2 linked regions of the Eleftheria terrae genome follow. The protein of the gene in region 1 interacts with the protein of each later gene in a pairwise test. Links are inferred from orthologs where the notes say so. Each region holds a gene or a part of one and is shown on either strand. Other genes may lie near its edges.

Region 1 (3,672 bases):
CTTGGGGGCCAGCATCGTGCCGCGGCACTTGCTGCTGCCGCAACGGCACTCGTATTCCTTCTTCAGCTTGGCGGTGTAGCGCGCGTCGATCACCAGGCCGTAGTCGTAGAACAGCTCTTCGCCCGGCTTGATGTTGCGCAGCGCCTTCACGAAGACGCGGCCCTCGACCTCGTCGGCCTCGCAGTTCGGGTCGCAGTGGTGGTTGATCCAGCGCGCCGAATTGCCCTTGTACTTGCCGTCGATGACGTGCTCGTCGTCGATGTGGAAGTAGAAGGTGTGGTGCGGATCGTTGGGGTCGTGCGGGTGGCGGCGCAGCGCCTCCTCCCAGGTGATCACCTCGCCGCGGTATTCGATGATGGTCTCGCCCTTCTTGAAGGCGGTGAGGGCATAGACCCCCTTGCCGTGCACGCCGGAGCGGCGCACCTGGGTGCGGCGGCCGGCGGCCGGGGTGGCGGGCTGCCGAGCGGTGCTGGGCGCCTGGGGGCGAGACGGCCGGGCTTGCGTCATGGATGACTTTGGGTACATTGAAATTGAGCGCGCATGCGTGTGTGCGCGCACGCGCGAGGGAGCCGCATTGTAGGGGGCTGCCTCGCAGACCCGTCAAATCCCGTGGAGACGAACATTCCTAACTGCAGCGTTGACGACCAAGTGGGCTTGGCATTCGCCTTGCCAAGACCTGGGGCGGCCGTGCCCCGGCGGCCGGGGATGTGCGTGCTTGCCGCAGGCGGCGAGCGGGTTCGCGAGGCGTCGCTTCGCGCGAGTTTCGTCTGAGCAGTAGTGAGTACGATGAGCAAAGCATTGGTTATTGCCGAGAAGCCCTCGGTCGCACAGGACATCGTGCGCGCATTGACGCCCTCGGTCGGCAAGTTCGACAAGCACGATGAATATTTCGAGAACGAGCAGTACGTCGTCACCTCGGCGGTGGGCCACCTGGTGGAAATCAAGGCGCCCGAGGAATTCGACGTCAAGCGCGGCAAGTGGAGCTTCAACAACCTGCCGGTGATCCCGCCGCACTTCGATCTCAACCCGATCGACAAGAGCAAGGGCCGCCTGAACGCGATCGTCAAGCTCATCAAGCGCAAGGACGTCACCGAGATCATCAACGCCTGTGACGCGGGGCGCGAGGGCGAGCTGATCTTCCGGCTCATCGTGCAGTACGCCTCGCCAGCCAAGGGCTCGCTCAACAAGGGCATCCGGCGGCTGTGGCTGCAGTCGATGACGCCGCAGGCCATCCGCGACGGCTTCGCCAAGCTGCGCAGCGACGAGCAGATGCAGCCGCTGGCCAGCGCCGCGCGCTGCCGCTCCGAGGCCGACTGGCTGGTGGGCATCAACGGCACCCGCGCGATGACGGCCTTCAACTCGCGCGACGGCGGCTTCTTCCTGACCACCGTCGGACGGGTGCAGACGCCCACGCTGTCCATCGTCGTCGAGCGCGAGGAGAAGATCCGCAAGTTCGTCTCGCGCGACTACTGGGAGGTGCGGGCCACCTTCGGCTGCGAGGCGGGGCAGTACGACGGCAAGTGGTTCAACCCCAAGTGGAAGAAGACCGAGGGCGACCCCGAGCTGCGCGCCGACCGCCTCTGGACGGCCAAGGAAGCCGAGGCCATTGCCGAGGCGGTGCGCAACAAGAGCGGCACGGTCACCGAGGAATCCAAGCCCAGCTCGCAGTCCAGCCCGCTGCTGTACGACCTCACCTCGCTGCAGCGCGAGGCCAACTCGCGCTTCGGCTTCTCGGCCAAGACCACCCTGTCGCTGGCCCAGGCCTTGTACGAGAAGCACAAGGTGCTGACCTACCCGCGGACCGACTCGCGCGCGCTGCCGGAGGACTACCTGGCCGTCGCGAAGGACACGGTGCAGATGCTGGCCACCGACGAGGCCACCCGCCTCTACGCGCCGCATGCCAAGAAGGCGCTGGCCGAGGGCTATGTGAAGCCCAACAAGCGGGTGTTCGACAACGCCAAGGTGTCGGACCACTTTGCCATCATCCCCACGCTGCAGTCGCCCAAGAGCCTGAGCGAGGCGGAGCAGAAGCTCTACGACATGGTGGTCAAGCGCTTCCTGGCGGTGTTCTTCCCGGCGGCCGAATACCTGGTGACCACCCGCATCACCACCGTCAAGCATGCCGGCCAGGAGCACAGCTTCCAGACCAACGGCAAGGTGCTGGTGAAGCCCGGTTGGCTGGCCGTGTACGGCAAGGACGCACAGGAAGACGACGCCACCCTGGTGCCGGTGAAGGCCGGCGAGACGGTGGTGAACGAGGAGATCAACGTCGTGCCGCTCAAGACCCGGCCGCCGGCGCGCTACAGCGAAGCGACGCTGCTGGGCGCGATGGAAGGCGCGGGCAAGCTGATCGACGACGACGAGCTGCGCGAAGCCATGCAGGAGAAGGGCCTCGGCACCCCGGCCACCCGGGCGGCGATCATCGAAGGCCTGATCCTCGAGAAGTACCTGGTGCGCGAAGGCCGCGAGCTGATGCCCACCGCCAAGGCCTTCCAGCTGATGACGCTGCTGCGCGGCCTGGGCGTGGAAGACCTCACCAAGCCCGAGCTCACCGGCAACTGGGAATACCAGCTGTCGCAGATGGAGCGGGGCCGGCTGAGCCGCGAGGCCTTCATGGACGAGATCGCCGCGATGACGCAGCGCATCGTGCAGAAGGCCAAGGAATACGACCGCGACACCATCCCCGGCGACTACGCGACGCTGAAGACCCCCTGTCCCAACTGTGGCGGCACGGTGAAGGAGAACTACCGCCGCTTCAGCTGCGTGGGGGCGGCCGGCAGTGGCGAGGACGGCGGCTGCGGCTTCTCGATGAGCAAGATCCCCGGCGGCCGCAGCTTCGAGCTGCCGGAGGTCGAGCAGTTCCTGCGCGACAAGCGCATCGGCCCGCTGGAGGGCTTCCGCTCCAAGGCCGGCTGGCCCTTCACCGCGGAGCTGAAGCTGGTGTACGACGACGAGCTGCGCAACTACAAGCTCGAATTCGACTTCGGCGAGGACGCCCGCAAGGAGGCCGAAGGCGGCGAGGCCATCGACTTCAGCGGCCAGGAGCCGCTCGGCCGCTGCCCCAAGTGCCAGGCCAGCGTCTACGAGCACGGCACCAGCTATGTCTGCGAGAAGAGCGTCGGCCCGCACACCACCTGCGACTTCAAGAGCGGCAAGATCATCCTGCAGCAGCCGGTGAGCCGCGAGCAGATGGGCAAGCTGCTGGCCGAGGGCAAGACCGACCTGCTCGACAACTTTGTCTCCGCCCGCACGCGGCGCAAGTTCAAGGCCTTCCTGAAGTGGGATGCGAAAGAAGGCAAGGTGGTGTTCGAGTTCGAGCCGCGTGCCCCGCGGGCCGCCGCCAAGAAGGCGCCGGCGAAGAAGGCGGCCGCAAAGTCCTGAGGCCGAGGCGCCGCGGGCGGGCGCGGGCCCGGACGGGCGCCGAGGTCCGAGGTTCCAGGTCCGAGGTCCGGGCTCGTCACGGCGCTGGCTGCGGACGGGCCGGTGCCCTGCGACGGCCGGTGGCGCAGCCGCTGAGCGGAGCCCGGCCACGCCGCCTCGAAGCCTGACCGGCGGACGCCTTGAGCTGCTGAGGCGCCGAGGCGCTGCAGCTTGCGGTCCGGGAAGCACAAGGCCTGGCGCCTGCACCGCAGTAGCGGCCTTCGCCCGCCTACTTTGCCCGCCTGTCTACGC
Region 2 (3,410 bases), 1.4 Mb from region 1 along the record:
CCCTGGGCAGCCTGGCTGGCCCAGCGCGACGGCATTGCCACCGGCGACCTGGCCTGGGGCCTGCTGACGCCGGTGCACTGGCATGTCGGCACCGACCAGGTCAGCATGCTGCCGCCGGAGGCGCTGCAGCTGCAGGAAGACGAGTCGCGCGAGCTGATGGAGGCGGTGCGCGAGCTGTTCGAGTCCGAAGGCTATGTGATGGTCTGGGGCGCCCCGACCCGCTGGTACCTGGCGCACGAGAGCCTGGCCGAGCTGCCCACCGCCTCGCCGGACCGCGTGGTCGGCCGCAACGTCGAGGCCTGGATGCCCGAGCATGCCGCCGCGCGCCGCATCCGCCGCCTGCAGAACGAAGTACAGATGCTTCTCTACACCCATCCGCTGACCGACCGCCGCGTCGAGCGCGGCGCACTGCCGGTGAACACCTTCTGGCTCAGTGGCTGCGGCCCGGCACAGCCGGCGCTGGCGCCGCCCGCGCTGGTGGTGGACGAGCGCCTGCGCGCCGGCCTGATGGGCGACGACTGGGCCGCCTGGGCCGAGGCCTGGGCCGAGCTGGAGCGCGGCCCGCTCACGCTGGCACTGGCGGCGCTGCGGCGCGGCGCGCCGGTGCGGGTCACGCTGTGCGGCGAGCGCAGCGCCCAGGACTTCGAGCCGGCACCCAGTGGCTGGTGGGCGCGCCTGAAGCGCCACTGGCACCGGCCGCAGCCGGCCGACGTGCTCCTGAACCTGTGAAGAATGAGAAGTTGGCGTCCATGAAGATCACCTCCCGAGACATCCCGCCGCGCGCCGCCTGGGCGCTGGAACAGGCGGGCGTGCACCCGCTGCTGGCGCGCCTGTTCGCGGCCCGCGGCATCGCCAGCTCCGACGACCTGGACGATTCGCTGGCCCGCCTGCTGCCCCCCGACACCCTGCACGGGGCCGACGACGCGGCGCGCTTCCTGGCCGACGCCATCGCCGCCGGCAAGCGCATCTGCGTCGTGGCCGACTACGACTGCGACGGCGCCACCGCCTGCGCGGTGGCGCTGCGCGGCCTGGCCCTGCTGGGCGCGCGGCCCGAGCACCTCAGCTACGTGGTGCCCGACCGCGCCGTGCACGGCTACGGGCTGTCACCAGCAGTGGTCGAGCTGGCGATGGGGCGCCAGCCCGACGTGCTGCTGACGGTGGACAACGGCATCGCCAGCCTGCAGGGCGTGCAGCACGCCCGCGCGCTGGGCCTGGAGGTGGTCATCACCGACCACCACCTGCCCGCGGTGGTGGACGACCGGCTGGTGCTGCCCGAGGCGACCGTCATCGTCAACCCCAACCAGCCGGCCTGCGGCTTCGGCAGCAAGTGCCTGGCCGGTGTCGGCGTGATGTTCTACGTGCTGCTGGCGGTGCGCGCCGAGCTGCGCCGCCGCGGCGCCTTCAGCCCGCAGGAGCAGCCGCGGCTGGACACCCTGCTCGACCTGGTGGCCCTGGGCACGGTGGCCGATGTGGTCAAGCTGGACGCCAACAACCGCCGGCTGGTCGCGCAAGGCCTCAAGCGCATCCGTGCCGGCCGCATGCAACCCGGCGTGGCGGCCCTGTTTGCCGCGGCCAAGCGCGAGCCGGCCCGCGCCAGCAGCTTCGACTTCGGCTTTGCACTCGGCCCGCGCATCAACGCAGCCGGCCGGCTGGCCGACATGACGCTGGGCATCGAATGCCTGCTCACCGACGACCCGCAACGGGCCGCCGAGCTGGCCCAGACGCTGGACGGCATCAACCGCGAGCGGCGCGACGTCGAGGCTGGCATGCGCGAGCAGGCCGAAGCGATGCTGGAGATGCTGATGCCCGAGGACGAGCCGCCGCCCGCGCTGGCCATCTTCGACCCGGACTTCCACGAAGGCGTGGTCGGCATCGTGGCCTCGCGGCTGAAGGACAAGCTGCACCGCCCGACCTTCGTCTTCGCCCTGGGGCAGGATGGGCTGCTCAAGGGCTCGGGCCGCTCCATCCCGGGCTTTCACCTGCGGGACGCGCTCGACCTGGTGAGCAAGCGCCACCCCGGCGTGCTGAAGAAGTTCGGCGGCCATGCCATGGCGGCCGGCTGCACGCTGGAGGAAGAGGACTTCGAGCTGTTCGAGCAGGCCTTCCAGCAAGTGGCGCACGAATGGCTGGACCCGGCCCTGCTGGCCCGCACCGTGACCACCGACGGCCCGCTGGAGCCGCGCTGGTTCGCGCCCGAGGTGGTGCAGGCCATCGAGCGCGAGGTGTGGGGCCAGTCCTTCGAAGCGCCGGTGTTCAGCGACGAGGTCGAGATCGTCTCGCAGCGCATCGTCGGCGAACGCCACCTCAAGCTCACGGTGCGCTGCGGCGGTGCGGTGCGCGAGGCGATCTGGTTCGGCCGCAGCGAGCCGGTGCCCGAGCGCAGCGTGCTGGCTTACCGCCTGTCGCTGGACGAGTTCAACGGCGCGCAGCGGGTACAGATGGTGGTGGAAGCGCTGGCCTGAGCCCGGGCGCCGCCGGACAGCGCCGAAGGGACGCGGCGCAAGGGCGCCGTTTACCGTTCGTTTCTTCGCTGTCCCGGCTCCGGATACCCTGGCGCTTTCCACAGCAGAAGTGCCGCCATGGAACTGACCGACGCCCCCTGCCAACCCGAACGCCGGCGCGCGCTTGCGCGACTGGCTGCCTTGAGCGCGCTTGCCGCGACCGGTTTGTCCGCCTGTGGCGGCGGTTCCGGCGGCGATGACGAGCAACCGACCGAGCCGCCACCTCCCGGGCCACCGCCGCCGTCACCCGGCCCGCTACGCACCGCCTCGCTGGCCAGCGGCCTGCAGTACCCCTGGAGCCTGTGTTTCCTGCCTGACGGCCGGCTGCTGGTCACGGAGAAGACCGGCCAGCTGCGGCTGCTGAGCACCAACACCGGCGGCCGCGGGCAGGCCGTCTCCGGCCTGCCGGCCGCGCGGTACAGCGGCCAGGGCGGCTTGCTGGACGTGGTGCTCGACCCCGCCTTCGCCAGCAACCGGCTCATCTATGTGAGCTACACCGAAGCCGAGGGCGACCTGAACGGACTGGCCGTGGTACGCGGCGTCCTGAGTGCCGATGCCACCCGGGTGAGCGAGACCGAGGTCATCTTTCGCCAGACGCCCAAGTTCGCCGGCAACCAGCACTACGGCGGGCGGCTGGCCTTCCGTAGCGACGGCACGCTGTTCATCACCCTCGGCGAGCGCTTCCTCCACAAGGAAGAAGCACAGAACCTCGGCAGCTACCTCGGCAAGGTTGCCCGCATTCACAGCGACGGCCGTATCCCGGCCGACAACCCCTTCGTCGGCGTCGCCGGCGCGATGCCGGCGCTGTGGAGCCTCGGCCACCGCAACCCGCAGGGCGCGGCAGTGCACCCCGACACCGGCGAGCTGTGGCTGTGCGAGCATGGCCCGCAGGGCGGCGACGAGATCAAC

The links.
Region 2: the proteins of N7L95_RS13920 (region 1) and recJ interact in binary tests that used the Escherichia coli proteins (3 or more experiments, as listed by UniProt). The link is inferred for Eleftheria terrae from one-to-one orthologs.

What each region holds. Positions count from the first base shown.
Region 1 is NZ_CP106951.1:3,151,347-3,155,018, reverse strand. What follows is about bases 473-3,583. They hold N7L95_RS13920 (DNA topoisomerase III), read left to right. Parts: upstream 473-786; coding sequence 787-3,381; downstream 3,382-3,583. Other genes in these bases: N7L95_RS13925 (SET domain-containing protein), read right to left, coding at 473-507. Also shown: more of N7L95_RS13925, read right to left, coding at 1-472.
Region 2 is NZ_CP106951.1:1,704,826-1,708,235, forward strand. Bases 257-3,105 are described here. They hold recJ (single-stranded-DNA-specific exonuclease RecJ), read left to right. Parts: upstream 257-749; coding sequence 750-2,462; downstream 2,463-3,105. Other genes in these bases: N7L95_RS07540 (hypothetical protein), read left to right, coding at 257-729; N7L95_RS07550 (PQQ-dependent sugar dehydrogenase), read left to right, coding at 2,580-3,105. Also shown: more of N7L95_RS07540, read left to right, coding at 1-256; more of N7L95_RS07550, read left to right, coding at 3,106-3,410. UniProt on the Escherichia coli protein: Single-stranded-DNA-specific exonuclease.